DNA from 4 places in the Vibrio sp. R10-SG-ISO4 genome. Region 1 is predicted to be linked to each of the others. Evidence: predicted binding sites of a transcription regulator. Region 1 holds the regulator's gene; each other region holds the start of a gene.
The links. The regulator PurR, encoded in region 1, represses purine synthesis genes. The targets are predictions, from matches to a motif close to TNANGNAAACGTTTNCNTNA.
Positions count from the first base shown of each region.

Region 2: the regulator PurR is predicted to act here: its motif matches at 1,879-1,898, upstream of AC6R03_RS10315 (phosphoribosylaminoimidazolesuccinocarboxamide synthase).
Region 3: the regulator PurR is predicted to act here: its motif matches at 1,378-1,397, upstream of purM (phosphoribosylformylglycinamidine cyclo-ligase).
Region 4: the regulator PurR is predicted to act here: its motif matches at 1,841-1,860, upstream of AC6R03_RS01810 (NCS2 family permease).

Region 1 is NZ_JCBDHJ010000018.1:192,966-197,021, reverse strand. Features, by position in the region: gene torR (two-component system response regulator TorR) at 1-682, opposite strand, end outside; gene torD (molecular chaperone TorD) at 921-1,628, shown strand; gene purR (HTH-type transcriptional repressor PurR) at 1,867-2,871, shown strand; cyclic di-GMP riboswitch class I at 3,047-3,155, shown strand; gene AC6R03_RS13845 (TfoX/Sxy family DNA transformation protein) at 3,360-3,953, shown strand.
Region 2 is NZ_JCBDHJ010000016.1:167,971-172,026, forward strand. Features, by position in the region: gene AC6R03_RS10300 (lactate/malate family dehydrogenase) at 1-177, opposite strand, end outside; gene AC6R03_RS10305 (glycerophosphodiester phosphodiesterase) at 424-1,125, shown strand; gene AC6R03_RS10310 (hypothetical protein) at 1,386-1,778, shown strand; gene AC6R03_RS10315 (phosphoribosylaminoimidazolesuccinocarboxamide synthase) at 1,995-3,098, shown strand; gene AC6R03_RS10320 (methyl-accepting chemotaxis protein) at 3,195-4,056, opposite strand, start outside.
Region 3 is NZ_JCBDHJ010000002.1:308,064-312,119, reverse strand. Features, by position in the region: gene rluF (23S rRNA pseudouridine(2604) synthase RluF) at 1-535, shown strand, start outside; gene upp (uracil phosphoribosyltransferase) at 658-1,284, opposite strand; gene purM (phosphoribosylformylglycinamidine cyclo-ligase) at 1,462-2,502, shown strand; gene purN (phosphoribosylglycinamide formyltransferase) at 2,505-3,146, shown strand; gene AC6R03_RS02360 (YaeP family protein) at 3,339-3,545, shown strand; gene AC6R03_RS02355 (DUF4250 domain-containing protein) at 3,545-3,736, shown strand; gene AC6R03_RS02350 (DUF3622 domain-containing protein) at 3,833-4,048, opposite strand.
Region 4 is NZ_JCBDHJ010000002.1:189,105-193,160, forward strand. Features, by position in the region: gene AC6R03_RS01800 (aminoacyl-histidine dipeptidase) at 1-890, opposite strand, end outside; gene vcdP (small protein VcdP) at 1,339-1,425, shown strand; gene AC6R03_RS01810 (NCS2 family permease) at 1,881-3,173, shown strand; gene gpt (xanthine phosphoribosyltransferase) at 3,388-3,852, shown strand; gene frsA (esterase FrsA) at 3,974-4,056, shown strand, end outside.

The DNA of each region.
Region 1 (4,056 bases):
CGCCGTGCACGGTGACGAATATCTGCGGATTTTTTGGATCCACTTCCATCTTCGCTCTCATGCGCCGAATCAGGACATCGATGGTGCGGTCATTGGGTGCGTCCACACGATGACTGATCATATTAAGAATGCGTTCCCGACTGAGCACTTGGTTAGGGTGAGAGGAGAGCGCCACCAAAAGCTCATACTCTGCTTTAGTCAGTTTGACCGGTTCATCCCCTCGGCTCAAAGCGCGGCGCTGAATATCGAACGTCCATTCAGCAAAGCGGACCACGCCGTCTTGCTGATCGCTGCCCGCGTTTTGCGCTCCCGCAGCCAGTGCGATGCGCCACAAGAGGTTCTTGACTCTGACGAGCAGTTCCCTAAGCTCAAATGGCTTGGTGACATAATCGTCCGCGCCCATTTCTAAACCAACAATCTTATCAATGCTGTCGGTACGCCCGGTCACCAAGATAATACCGATGTCCGATTGACTGCGTAGTTCACGCGTCAGCATCAAGCCATCTTCGCTGGGCAGATTAATATCCAGCATCACCAAATCGACCCGACTGCTGCTGAGTACATCGCGCATCTGCGCGCCATTCTCAGCTTGGCTCACCTGATACCCTTCGGTTTGAAAGTAGCCCGCCAATTTACGGCGAGTCACTTCATCATCTTCAACAACCAAAATGTGGTAGCTCATCGGCTCTACTCACTTATTCACACACTGATTCAATGGCTTTATTCTATTCATAATTAGTCACAACTCCATCTTTGTCCTCTTTGTGAAGCGAAAAGTTGGCGATTCATTGATGCAAAGCAAGCTTTGCCGCCCTGTTCACAAATTGCCATATTTGACCATTTCTTCTCATAATCTGGTTGACCGCTGTTCATTTTTATCCGTTAGACTTAACGGCATCTGATTCAGTTGAGAGCCCATCATGCCAGAGACACCGAACGCCCAGATTTCCGACCCTTTATCTCCCGCCGAAAAAGAGCAGCGCGCCTTTGATGAGCAACGCGCTGAGCTCTACTGGTGGTTTTCGAGCGTGTTTGCCAAAGAGCTCTCAGAGCAAGAGCTGGCCCAATATCATTCGGTGGACACACGTACCTTTCTGACGGGACTTGCACAAACCCCTGAGCTTAACGTCGCCGCAGACAGGCTCATCGATGCATTGAACCGATTGCAAGACAGGCCAGATGCTCAGTTGGAACTATCAGCCGACTATTGCGACCTGTTTTTAAAATCCGACCGAGACAGCGCGCTGCCTTACGCCTCTGTCTACTTAGATGAATCAGGACTGCTCAATGGTGAGCCTGCCAAACAGATGGACGCTTTACTTGAACAACACGGCGTCGCTGTGCATTCAGGGCTCAATGAGCCTTCTGATCATCTCGCCATAGAGCTGGATTTTTTGGGTAACCTGATTGTGCGCGGCGCTCATGCAGCAGAGCAGATGGCAGGCGACACGCATCTCGCCTACCAAGAGCAAGCCGATTTTATTGAGCAGCATCTACTCCCTTGGATTGAGAGGTTTGCCGAGCGCTGCCAGCGCCTCGACACATTCGGCTTCTATGCGGCGCTGTCGTCGCTATTGTGCGCGTTCATTCAATTGGATAAAGCCTACCTGCAAGGCGATAGCGATTAAGCCCATACAAAAGGTGTGGCGAGATCCCAAAGGCGGGTTTTTTATTTGCCCAAATCGACGTTGCGGACTACAATCCGGTCCGCAAACGATAAAACTAATAAATACAAACCGCTTTTTGAGGGCGGTTTTTGTGTTTCTGATACTTTCTGTCTACATACTCTAAACTTTGTATAGACTTTACTTTTATAGACTTAACTTTTCATAGAATAGTAGGCAGTCATCGACAGGACAAAACCATATGGCCACGATTAAAGACGTCGCTCGCTTAGCGGGTGTCTCGACCACCACTGTATCCCATGTGATCAACAAAACACGCTTTGTCGCTGAAGCCACGCAAGAAAAAGTGATGGAAGCGGTTCAAGAGTTGAACTATGCCCCAAGTGCCGTTGCACGCAGCCTGAAATGTAACTCGACACGCACAATAGGCATGCTGGTTACTCAATCGACCAACCTTTTCTTCTCGGAAGTGATCGACGGGGTTGAGAGCTACTGCTACCGTCAAGGCTACACCTTGATCTTGTGTAACACTGGCGGCATCTACGAGAAACAACGTGACTACATTCGCATGCTGGCGGAAAAGCGCGTTGATGGCATCTTAGTGATGTGTTCAGATTTGACCGAAGAGTTGAGCGAAATGCTTGACCGTCATAAAGACATCCCTAAGGTGGTGATGGATTGGGGCCCGGAAAGCTCACAAGCCGATAAAATCATCGACAACTCGGAAGAAGGCGGCTACCTCGCAACAAAATACCTGATTGATCACGGCCACAAGCGCATTGCTTGCTTGAGTGGGCATTTTGAAAAAGCGGCCTGCCAAGAGCGCATCCAAGGCTTTAAGCGCGCAATGAACGAGTCGGGTTTGAGCGTCAACGAAGATTGGATCTTAGAAGGTAACTTTGAGTGCGATACCGCCGTGCTTGCCGCGGACAAAATCGTCGCCATGGACGAAAAGCCAACCGCAGTATTCTGTTTCAACGATACGATGGCGCTCGGTTTGATGAGCCGTTTACAGCAAAAAGGCATTCGTATTCCAGAAGACATGTCGGTCATTGGTTATGACAACATTGAGCTAGCCGAGTACTTTTCACCACCGCTAACGACGGTTCACCAGCCGAAGCGCCGTGTGGGTAAAAACGCATTTGAGATTTTGCTCGAACGTATTAAAGACAAAGAGCATGAAAAACGTATTTTTGAAATGCACCCAGAAATCGTCGAGCGCGATACCGTGGCGACGGTGAAATAGACCAACGAACAAGTTCAGCACATCACATCGACTAGCCCAGCGAGAATACTTCTCATCCGCTGGGCTTTATTCTCTCGGTAACACCCCTCTATTTTATGAACTAAGATCACATTTAACCCATCAAAACGTGATGTTTAGCCCATAAATTATTTATGCTTATTATGTTCGACGAATGCCACGAACAGGGCAAACCATTTCGAAAGGATGGGACGCAAAGCTTCCGGCCTGTTGCAGCCACTCAACTATTTCAACGTTGATGACTGCTTGGTAGCGGGGTTGCCGATGGCAAATGTGCACTTCGTAATTCTTTATCAAAAGCAAAGAATACAATGAGTTAAACGTTGCGCGCGCATTATGCGCTCACACCGTGAGTAGGATTATTCTTTTATGAGCCAGAATGACACCCTACTGACACAAAACCTGCATATTTTTGCTAATCTCTCGGACCTGAATTTGGTGGCGTATTGTAATACACCGAGAATAACAGCATGGATAAACCAATTTTAAAAGACTCAATGCGATTGTTTGAACCATTGGGCAAGATCAAGTCTCGCTCAATGTTTGGTGGATTCGGAATCTTCGCTGATGACACCATGTTTGCCCTCGTGGTAAATGACAAACTTCACATACGCGCCGACGACTCGTTGGCCCAACAGTTTAATGCTCAGGGACTCGAGCCATACGTGTATAAAAAGCGTGGTTTCCCTGTGGTCACCAAATACTACGCCCTTGGCCATGACTGGGATCAGGATGTCGCTCAGACTATTGCGATGGCAAACACTGCACTAGAGGCGGCCAACAAAGACAAGCAGCGTCAAACCAACGCCAAACCAACGCGCCTGAAAGATCTGCCGAACTTGCGTCTAGCGACCGAGCGAATGCTCAAGAAAGCGGGTATCGACAGTGTCTCCCGTTTGGAGCAGACGGGCGCAGTGGAAGCGTATAAAGCGATTCGTTCCACACACTCTGCCGACGTCAGTATCGACCTGCTGTGGGCACTTGAGGGGGCAATTAAAGGTACGCACTGGTCTGTGGTCCCTCAAGCAAGACGCGACGAGCTCCTGAATCAGCTGCAAAGCTAGTCAGCGATAGCGTTCATTAATTCCAATACCCTTCTCAAGCCAGCCGAACACCGCTGGCTTGAGACGTTTTTAGCCGATGCTTTTTCAGCGTTTCCATTCCTTA
Region 2 (4,056 bases), on a different contig from region 1:
AATGTGGGTATTTTTTGTGAATGTTAGCGCGGCAGTATGGCGAAAATCGAACGCTTCCCCTTCCGCCCTTGCTAGATTCTGATCCAACAACACCAGTTCACTAATACTGCCCAATGTCAGTAGATAATTACAGACACCCACACCCACTGCGCCAGCGCCGATCACTCCGATCTTCATGCTCTCTTCCTTGTTCCAATCAAATTTAGTGCTCTGGGCGTATTCTAATCGTCTGAAACCTCTTTTTTCCAATTTAATTTTATCTTCAAATTAAATATTAGATAAAAATATCGTTCATGACATAAAAACCAGTAGAGTTAATCGCAATCTGTTGAAAGAGCGAGCACAACTTAGAGATCAAAATGACTACCACATCCACTCAATGACGCGTATTCTCAGACCAAATCACTCCGTTGAGAATCAGATATGCTCATTATTGGCCACCGCGGCGTGGCAGGACACTATCCAGAAAACACCACCGCCAGCATTCAAGCGGCGATAGATCTTGGCCTTACTTGGGTTGAAGTCGATGTGCAGCCTTGCAAAGACGGTCATCTCGTCGTGTGTCACGACCATACTGTTGACCGTTGCTCAAATGGTACAGGCAGAGTCGACACCTTGACCCTCAGTGCGCTCAAACAACTCAATTTTGCGGCGCGCCATGAAGGTCAAGTGACACCACAAACCCTGTTAACCCTTGAAGAGCTACTGACACTTATTGAACCCAGCGACATCAAGCTGAATATTGAAGTGAAAGTTGATACCCACGACGCCCAATCGGTATGCGCGCTATTGGCCTCTACGCTCAATGTGACCTCAATACCGCTAGAGCGCATTATTTTGTCGAGTTTTAGCCATGACGTGATGCGCGAGTTAGCAAAGCAAATTCCTCAGTGTCGACGCGCTTTACTTACCGAGCGATTGAAGCGCAAGGATTGGCGACTTCTCAAAGAGGTGGAGGCGACAGGCTGCAATATTGGCGCAACATGGGCGACCAAGTCTACCGTCTCAAAACTACAAGATGCCGGGTATGAAGTGTGGTGCTACACCATCAATAATCCGAAACGACTCAAACACCTTTCTCAATTGGATGGTATTTTTAGCGACTATCCAGAACGTTTTCTCTAGCACCTCTTCTCACCCTGTTCGCCTCTACTTGGCCTCCTGCTGAGTAGAGTGAGTTACCCATCACATTTTCTGCACCTTTTCAAAGCTCTCATTCAACCTATCAAACCAATATAATTTAACTACTTATCAGATAGTTAGAAAACACACTCCTTCTATTAATCTACCTGACCCGCTCATTTTGCGCGCAAAAAATGCTTGCGTCTTCGCCACAATAAAACTACTGTATACGCATACAGCATGTATAAAAGGACAGTATTATGATTTCAGTTCAAACACCTCGTCACGGCTACTCAAAGTTTAATGTGTTGGCTCAGTCTACCCAGCCTCTATCTTTGGATGACACCAGCCTTGAACGACTGGCTGATCTGTCACAGCAGAAACAGTGGATTCTATTTACAGGTCAATGCCCACGTCCAGATTTTGCTCAACTGTCCTCACATCAAGTGCGTTGCAATCAAATCATCCACATGAAGCCATCGCAAATTCAGTCGGAAGTCGATATTGTGACCAAAGCGATTCAATCAGGTAACGCCAGTGCGGTGGTTGCCTCAAGTGAGCTCTCTCTTATCGAACAGCGACTATTGAAAGAACTGGCCAAGCAACATCAGTGTGAAGTCTTTTTTGTTGATGCGTCTATGCATCACTACCACTAAATCGAAACCTCACTGCTTCGCCTCCTATCATTGTGATAAGAGGCGTTTCTTTTCGCGGTTTCTTGATTTGAAACCAAGGCCTAACTCATTCAACTTAAAAACAAGCAAACGTTTGCTTTTTATCTGGAACAGAGAAAAAGTTCTGGTATCATGCTCTGCAAATGAAGGGCCTTCATGGCTTATCAACCATTTTTGACAAATTATAGGAATGTCTAAATGAGTCTCGCAGAACAAGTTCTCGCCGTTAATGACGATCTTCCCATCCGCACTGATAAACCGGTTCACAGTGGTAAAGTCCGCTCTGTGTATTGGCTAACCGAAGCCGATAGCCGACGCCTTATCGAAGAAAAAGGTTACGACGTGTCGCCTGACGCACCACTAGCAATTATGGTGATCAGTGACCGTATCTCCGCGTTTGACTGCATTTGGCACGGTGAAGGGAATCTAAAAGGCGTGCCAGGTAAAGGGGCGGCGTTAAACGCCATCTCCAACCACTGGTTCCAACTGTTTAAAGACAATGGGCTCGCAGACAGCCACATTCTCGACATTCCTCACCCATTGGTTTGGATCGTGCAAAAAGCCAAGCCCATCATGATCGAAGCCATCTGCCGCCAATACATCACCGGTTCAATGTGGCGTGCTTACGAAAAAGGTGAGCGCGAGTTTTGTGGTATCACACTACCTGAGGGTTTAGAGAAAGACAAAGCGCTTCCAGAGCTACTTATGACGCCATCCACTAAAGGCATTCTACGTGGCATCCCTGGTGTACCAGAAGCGGACGACGTTAACATCAGTCGCCGCAACATCGAGGAGAACTTTGCCGCGTTTAACTTCTCAAAGCAAAGCGATATCGCGATTTATGAGAAGCTACTCAGTGAAGGCTTTGGCGTCATTAGCTCGGCTTTGGCGAAAGTAGGTCAAGTCTTTGTTGATACCAAATTTGAGTTTGGTTACGTCACCGACGCGGCGGGTCAGGAAAAACTCATCTACATGGATGAAGTGGGGACACCGGACTCTTCACGTATTTGGGATGAAGCACAATACCAAGCCGGCAATATTGTCGAGAACTCAAAAGAAGGGTTCCGCCAGTTCTTGCTTAACCACTTCCCTGACCCAGACATCTTGCTCAATAAAGATCGCATGCCTGAGCGTGAAGCCCTTGCTCGTGACAATGCCCTTCCTCTCTCTGCGTTGATGGACATCTCAAAGACCTACACAGGTATCGCAGAAAAGATCACGGGAAAAGCGATTACGCTCAGCGATAATCCTAAGCAAGAGATCATCGATATTCTTGCCGCAGACTACGGTCTCATTGACTAAGTGACCTGTTCGACTGAAACGACAACGCCCAGCTAAGCTGGGCGTTGTTTTATCTTAACAATGATATCTCTACTTAGTGGCTTTTCATCTCATCGCTTAGAGCTTAAAGCGCTTTATCTCTTGTTCAAGCTCAAGTGAGAGTTCGGAAAGCTGTGTTGCTTGCGCCGCAGCGTCATGCGCTTCATCGGCTAATTCATTGGAGACATCACGAATACCAACCGTATTACGCGTGATTTCTGACGTCACCGAGGCTTGCTCTTCTGCCGCTGAGGCGATCTGAGTCGCCATATCGCTAATACGCTCGACCGCATGTTGAATATCAGTGAGGCTGTGTGCCGCCAAATCCGCGTCTTCAACACTGGTTCCCGCTAATTGTCCACTATCACGCATGATGCCCACCGCTTTTAGCGTGGTGCCTTGCAGCGTCTCAATCATGTGTTGGATCTCTTTGGTCGATGAGTGTGTGCGTTGGCTAAGCACGCGCACTTCATCGGCAACGACTGCGAACCCACGACCCTGCTCACCAGCGCGAGCGGCTTCAATGGCCGCATTCAAGGCGAGCAAATTTGTCTGCTCTGCGATATCTTGAATCGTCGAAAGAATGGTATTGATGCTGTTGCCATGGACTTCTAACTCTTGAATGACTTTTGTCGCCACTTGAACTTCATTAGCCAGGTTCTGAATCGAGCTTTGCGTTTGCACCACTTGTTTACCACCTTGCATACAGGCTGACACCGCTTGGGTAGAGTTCTGCGCTGTGTGGTCCGCGTTGCCGGCAATTTCTTGCGTCGCGGCCGCCATCTCGTTGATGGCTGTGGCGACCATGTTGATCTCATCTTGCTGCAAACGAATTCGTTCACTTCGCTGCGCGGCATTTCGTGCTGTGCTTTTCGATTGCTCAGACAATGAGGCAGACACAAGGCTCAGCTTCGATACCATCGCATGCATATTGCCGACA
Region 3 (4,056 bases), on a different contig from region 1:
TTTAGATACCGTCACGCTACCGTGCCGTGTCACCAAGGAAACCAAGTTTTCATTTCGAATCGTGCTGACACAAGGGTTGAACCGTCAAATACGCCGTATGTGTGAAGCGCTGGGATACGAAGTATTCAAGTTGCGCCGAGTTCGCATCATGAACATTACCTTGGATGGCATTCCTAACGGTCAATGGCGCTACTTGTCTGATCAAGAGGTTGAGACGATTCTCGCAATGTGTGAGGGCTCAAGCGGGACTGAAGAAGCCTCAAAGGTTGACAGCAAAGGGCGCAGAATTCGCCGCGCAACCGATCCAAAGCTCTTTGATAGTCGAGAAGAGAATCAAGAATCCAAAGCGCGACGCAATCAAAAGCCGCGAACGTTTAAAGGTCGCAATGCCGATGATCTTCGTCACGCGCCTAATTCGAAAAAGGGCCGAGCCCATCACCACAATCCGAACCAAAAGCCCGCCACCAAACACTCAGGCCCCACGACCAAACCGGCAAAACCACGCACCGGCGGCACGCTAAGTTTGAAGAAGTAACGCAGGCGAAGTATCCGTTCAGCGCTTTGCTGCAATGAAAAAGGAGCATCATTCAATGCTCCTTTTTAGTCTTTACAAGTCAATCAACACACTAGCGTATAAAGTGACTTAGATATCAACGATTACTTAGTGCCGAAAATCTTGTCACCGGCATCACCAAGACCAGGGACAATGTAACCTTTATCGTTCAGTCTGCTGTCAATAGCAGCGGTGTACAGTTCCACATCTGGGTGCGCTTTTTCTAGAGCTTCGATGCCTTCTGGCGCAGCAACCAACACCAACACTTTGAATGACTGACAACCTTGCTCTTTAAGAAGGTCAATCGTCGCAATCATAGAGCCGCCGGTAGCAAGCATAGGGTCAACAACCAACGCGATACGCTCATCAATGTTTGACGCCAGTTTGTTGAAGTAAGGCACAGGCTCCAACGTCTCTTCGTCACGGTAAATACCCACCACACTGATGCGAGCACTAGGAATGTGCTCTAGCACGCCGTCCATCATACCTAGGCCAGCACGAAGAATCGGCACAACGGTGACTTTCTTACCCTTGATTTGATCTACTTCTACCGGACCATTCCAACCGTCAATGGTTACTTTTTCTGTTTCAAAGTCTGCGGTCGCTTCATAGGTCAGCAAGCTGCCGACTTCTGTTGCAAGCTCGCGAAAACGCTTAGTGCTGATATCACCTTCTCGTAGAAGACCAATTTTGTGTTTCACAAGAGGGTGTTTAACTTCAACAACTTTCATTTCCATCTCCGGATCTATGGCAAATTTCAAATAAACTTGTCGATTATAAACGATTTCGTTCACAATTTCTTGTCGTAGCGCAAAAGAAAAAACTTGCGCAAACGTTTGCTATCTAGCTTTGACCACTGGTAGAATAGCGCCGTTTTCACATCCAACTTTCTAACCGAGGACTTCCCCGTGAGTGCTGATAACACTTCTCTTAGCTATAAAGATGCTGGCGTTGACATTGATGCAGGCAACGCACTTGTTGACCGTATTAAAGGTGCGGTAAAACGTACACGTCGCCCTGAAGTAATGGGTGGTATTGGTGGTTTTGGCGCGCTGTGCGAATTGCCAACCAAGTACAAGCATCCAGTTCTCGTCTCAGGGACAGACGGTGTGGGCACTAAGCTGCGCCTTGCTTTGGATATGAAAAAGCATGACACCATCGGTATTGACCTTGTGGCAATGTGTGTCAACGACCTGATTGTTCAAGGTGCAGAGCCGCTGTTCTTCTTGGATTACTACGCAACAGGTAAGTTGGATGTCGATACGGCAGCGGATGTTGTGTCAGGCATTGCAGACGGCTGTGTGCAAGCAGGTTGTGCACTGATCGGTGGTGAAACCGCAGAAATGCCAGGGATGTATGAAGGCGAAGACTATGACGTAGCAGGCTTTTGTGTTGGCGTCGTCGAGAAAGAAGACGTGATTGACGGCACGAAAGTCGCAGCTGGCGACGCGCTGATCGCGGTCGGTTCAAGCGGTCCACACTCAAACGGTTACTCACTCATTCGTAAGATTCTTGAAGTCTCTGGTGCTGACAAAAACGAACAGTTAGCTGACAAAACGATTGGTGAGCACCTACTCGAACCCACCAAAATTTACATCAAATCGGCACTCAAGATGATTGAGCAGCATGACATTCATGCCATCTCGCACATCACTGGTGGCGGTTTCTGGGAAAACATCCCTCGCGTACTGCCTGAAGGCACCAAAGCGGTGATCGATGGTAACAGCTGGGAATGGCCAATTATCTTCAAATGGCTACAAGAGAAAGGCAACGTCACAACCCACGAAATGTACCGCACATTTAACTGTGGTGTTGGTCTGATTGTCGCTCTACCTAAAGCACAAGCCGACGCAGCGGTTGAACTGTTGAAAGCCGAAGGCGAGAACGCTTGGGTGATTGGCGAGATTGCAACAGCGCAAGCAGGCGAAGAACAAGTAGAGATCAACTAAAGATGAAAAGCGTTGTTGTTTTAGTTTCAGGGAATGGTTCTAACTTGCAAGCGATTATTGATGCTTGTGAAACCAACATCGATAATGGCCGAGTAACCGCTGTTTTTTCAAACAAAGCAACCGCTTACGCTTTGGAACGTGCGAAAAAAGCCGGTGCTGGCGCGCACTTTCTTGATCCAAACTCATTCGATACTCGCGACGCCTTTGATCGCGAGTTGATGAAGCAGATGGATGAATACAAGCCTGACGTTGTGGTCTTGGCGGGTTATATGCGCATTTTAAGTGGCGAGTTCGTTCGTCACTTTATGGGGCGAATGATCAACATCCACCCATCGCTGTTACCCAAATACCCAGGGCTCAACACTTACCAACGTGCCATTCACGCCGGTGACGAAGAGCATGGTACCAGTGTCCATTTTGTCACTGAGCAACTTGACGGCGGGCCTGTCATTTTACAGGCTAAAGTACCGATCTTTGATGAAGACACCGTCGAAACCCTCACCGAGCGCGTGCAAACGCAAGAGCACAAAATCTACCCTCTGGTCGTAAAGTGGATGGTGGAAGAGCGCCTCGTGATGAAAGATGGCAAAGAAGCCTACCTCGATGGCAAGCTGCTCGGCATGCATGGTTACGCCGAAGAGTAATCAAACCGTTTCAATCCAATTGGCGAGCGTTAATGCTCGCTTTTTTTTACGCGGCGTTTCTCCTATCTCACCCTGTTGGTGAAAAAAACGACTAAGGCTTCACGAGTTTGCGCTAGCGCAACCGAGCGCTTTGAGTTTCCTCTCGTCCCTGTGTATATTTGAGAGCAGTTATCATTTGTTAAGGATACTAACATGCAAGTTTATCAATGCTGTGACATGATTCGTGAGCTTTACGCCCAGATAGGTAGTGGCGATCAAGCCTATGTCCCACAAGCCATCACCTGCGCGCTCAAAGCGCTTAATGACATTGCAGCGGATGACGCGCTGCCTAAGTCGGTACGAGAAAAAGCGGCCTTCGCAGCGGCCAATCTGCTGATTTCTGATTTTGAGGATGCATGATGAATTTGAGCAATTTTGCCAGCATGGATAGCGTGATGCTGATGAGCATCGTCAACATGAAATTGCGCGATGATTTTGCAGGGGATCTGGACAAGCTTGCGGCGTATTTCGATATTGACCGTGCTGCCCTTGAAGCAAAGCTTGCGAGCGCAGGGTTTGAATACTTACCTGAGGCGGGGCAGTTTCGTTAACGCGACCGCCTCTCTGCGAGCGCTAGGTTGTCTTGGCTAGCGCTCAAAACAAACGTGCCTACACTAAGGTAGGCACGATAAGGTCGACAACAGTGACTACTTGGCTTTTTTACGCGCGTTATGACCGGCTTGCGCTTTGGCGAATACCGCCAATTGCTCTTCACCCCAAGCTTGTGCAGCTTGTTCAGACTCAAACCCTGTTTCACTTTTTGAAACGTGAGTTTTACGTGATGTCACTTGGCGAGTGATTGTCGCACTCCACTGTGACTCTTGTTGAGTAACATGCAACGCATATTTTTTATTGGCATTCATAAATTGTT
Region 4 (4,056 bases), on a different contig from region 1:
TTGCCGAGCTCGTTGGTAAGCAGTTGTGTGTAGAACTGATAAAGCTCGGCAAGCTTAGCTTCGTTTTCAGCAGGGACGGCGACCGTAACAAACGCTTCGCGTGGAATTGCATTGCGCAGGCTACCACCACGGAATTCAATCAGGCGCAAATCCAGTTCGCTTGCGTGACCTGCTAGGAATCGAGCGAGGAGTTTGTTGGCATTCCCGCGTCCAGTGTGGATATCACAGCCTGAGTGTCCGCCTTTTAAGCCTTTAAGAATAAGCTGTCGGGTCACATAGCCCGCGGGCAGAGCTTCGCGTTGGATCTCGAACGTCATTTCACCGTCGATACCACCGGCACAACCCATGTACACTTCACCCTCTTGCTCAGAATCGGTATTAAGCAGAATGTCGCCTTCTAACCAACCCGCTTCAAGACCAAATGCGCCAGTCATGCCTGCTTCTTCATCAATCGTCAGCAGCACTTCTAGTGGCCCGTGTTTAATGTCATTGGACGCCAATACCGCGAGACAAGACGCCATACCAATGCCGTTGTCCGCACCCAAGGTTGTACCTTTGGCGGTGACCCACTCACCATCAATATAAGGTTGGATCGGGTCTTGGGTAAAATCATGATCCGTGTCTTCGTTTTTCTGCGGCACCATATCAATGTGAGCCTGCAGAACCACACCTTTTTTATTCTCCATCCCTTTGGTCGCCGGTTTTTTGATGAAGACGTTGCCGGTTGGATCGCGTTTGACTTCTAGGCCTTGATCGGTCGCCCAATCAATGATCATTTGCGCTAGGGCTTCTTCGTGTTTCGATGGGTGAGGAATGGAGCAAATCTTGTCGAAAAACTGCCACAAAGGCGCTGGTGACAAGCTGCTAATTTCAGAATGGAACTCAGACACGGATAACTCCTTATAATGAGAGATGGCAAATATTGTCTTATGCACCAAATGATGAGTAGCACAAACATCCAAACTTGCCGATTTGATGTTGGTCAGAATAGCACTCTCAAGATCGATACCCAAGTGAGTTGATGCAAACTGCAGCGAAAAGTGCCTACCCCTCTATCGACGCGATATTCAATGATATGATTATCAATCTGACAGATTAACTTAGATTCTAGTGATTTTTATGTAATTAAATTACAGCTGTGTTTTGATTTGAATCAGTAATTGCACTTTTTTGTGACTTTTATCACTCGGGGTGTTGTAATTTAATTTCTATAAGGTATATTTGTAACCACTTCGGCAGCGAAGTAAAAACGCTCAAAGGATGAGTCCGAGTTATCGCCTCCAAGGAACTGAGAAATCAATCATTGTAATGTGTTTAATTGATTTAGAAGGTGATGTTATGAAAGGTTTACCAAGTGCAGCGTTCTGGCTAAACAAATCTGTTTATACAGGAAGCTTTACTTACCCCACTAGCTTTGGTTACTAACACTGAAAGCTTGTTTATCTCGAACGTTATGTTCACCCCCTAATATTGGAATATATTTGCAGCGCCGTTTTCGCTGACATGATTCAACCGCCACTCATTTTGAGTGGCGTTTTTTTATCCGCCAACTCACCGATTTCTCCTTATTAATGCCATTCTCTGCATATTATGCACATAAGCACGTGTTACTCAGGTTACAAACTGCCGTTCTGGATTTGAAAGTTTACAACATGGTACAAAAGTTCACCGTCTGAATGATGATGTCTTTTCTTTCTATCTTTATGAATTTTATTTGTTTTTGTTTTGTTTGTGGCTCTTTTATAGCGATAGGTTGCCCATTTACAACCCGAAATATTGATTAGAGTCATAATTCTATCTGGAATTTACTATTTGATGACTTTATAATTCCGCCAATCGATTACGCAACCGTTTACTTTTTACCCTTTTAGGATTCGATCATGTTCGAAAAACTGTTCAAACTCAGTGAAAATGGCACGAATGTCAAAACTGAGATCATTGCCGGTGTGACCACATTCCTGACAATGGCTTACATCATTTTTGTCAACCCAGCTATGCTGGCCGATGCAGGGATGGACAAGGGCGCTGTCTTTGTTGCGACCTGTTTAGCCGCTGCGATTGGCTGTTTTATCATGGGCTTTGTCGCTAACTACCCGATTGCATTGGCGCCAGGTATGGGCCTCAACGCGTTTTTCACTTATGGCGTTGTTTTGGGTATGGGCCACTCATGGCAAGTCGCGCTCGGTGCGGTGTTTATCTCTGGTTTGATCTTCATGGCGCTTTCGGTATTCAAAATCCGTGAGTGGATCATCAACTCCATCCCATTGTCGCTGCGCACGGGTATCTCTGCGGGTATTGGTCTATTCCTTGCGTTTATCGGCCTTCAAAATTCAGGCATCGTCGTTGATAATCCAGCGACCTTGGTCGGCTTGGGCCACATCACAAACCTAGCACCAGCCTTGGCTGCCTTGGGCTTTTTCTTGACCATCGGTTTGGTGTACCGCGGTGTTCGTGGCGCTGTGATGATCGCGATCCTTATTATCACCGCGCTTGGTCTATTGGTAGGTGATGTGCAGTGGGGCGGAGTGATGTCGACACCACCAAGCATTGCGCCGACCTTTATGGAAATGAACATTGCAGACGTGTTTGAAGTGGGCATGATCTCAGTGGTCTTTGCTTTCTTGTTTGTTGATCTCTTTGATACGGCGGGTACGCTGGTGGGTGTTGCAACTAAGGCGAACTTCATCAAAGAAGACGGTAAACTACCACGTTTGAACAAAGCACTATTGGCGGACTCAACCGCAACGTCAATGGGCGCGGTACTCGGTACCTCAAGCACCACGTCTTACGTAGAGTCTACGGCAGGGGTTGCGGCAGGCGGTCGTACTGGTTTAACGGCGGTGGTTGTTGGCGTGCTGTTCTTGTTGGCACTGTTCTTCTCGCCTTTGGCTGGCATGATTCCTCCATACGCGACCGCTGGCGCACTGTTCTACGTAGCGATTCTAATGATGTCTGGCTTGGTCAGCATCGATTGGCGTGATCTAACAGAAGCGGCACCGGTTGTGGTGACTTGTCTGCTGATGCCACTGACTTACTCAATCGCAGAAGGTATTGCACTGGGCTTTATCTCTTACGCTGCAATTAAGTTACTGAGTGGTAAAGGACGCGACGTGTCTGTGAGCGTTTGGGTACTATCGGCAGTCTTCTTGCTGAAGTACGTTTTCGCTGGTTAATCACAAGCATTGAATCAACAACGCCACAGCGCTCTCGCTGTGGCGTTGTTTTATAGAGAATATAATTCGCCATTGGTATTGGCCGCCGCTTCCGGTAAAATAATCGTTTGCGTAGCTTTTCCCCTATTTGGCCTGGTGCATCAAGCTGTAGGTTGTTTCAACTTAGCTTGTTTTTCAGGGGATGCCGATTGGACAAAACTATTAGGTTATTACAATGAGTAAAAAATTCATCATCACTTGGGATCAGATGCACGCGTACTGTCGTGAACTTGCAGAAAAGCAGATGCCTGCCGAGCAATGGAAAGGGATTTGGGCTGTAAGCCGTGGCGGTTTAGTACCGGGCGCTATTTTAGCGCGTGAACTCGGCATTCGTTACGTGGATACCATCTGTATTTCAAGCTACGATCACGATCACCAACGTGATATGAGCGTATTGAAAGCACCTGAAGGTGACGGTGAAGGTTACCTTATCGTTGAAGATCTGGTCGACAGTGGTGACACAGCACGCAAACTACGTGACTTATACCCGAAAGCGAAATTGATCGCCGTGTGCGCGAAACCATCGGGCGCTGAACTTTTAGATGACTACGTGGTTGATATCGCTCAAGAGACTTGGATTGAGCAACCATGGGATATGTCGATTCAATACATCGAACCGATCAATCGCAAGCAAAAGTAATGGTTTTTCACTCTTGGGTGAATGCATTGGCGATTTCAATAAAGAATCTTGATAAATGACCCTTTCTTGGGTCATTTTTTTTATTACTATGAAAGAATCGAACGAATACACGAGTAATGTGATGTCGGAAGAAGTAAGCAAAAACCTGTCTGAGACGCTGTTTGCCAAAGATAAAAAAGCCAAAGAGACGTCGGAGTTGATTGC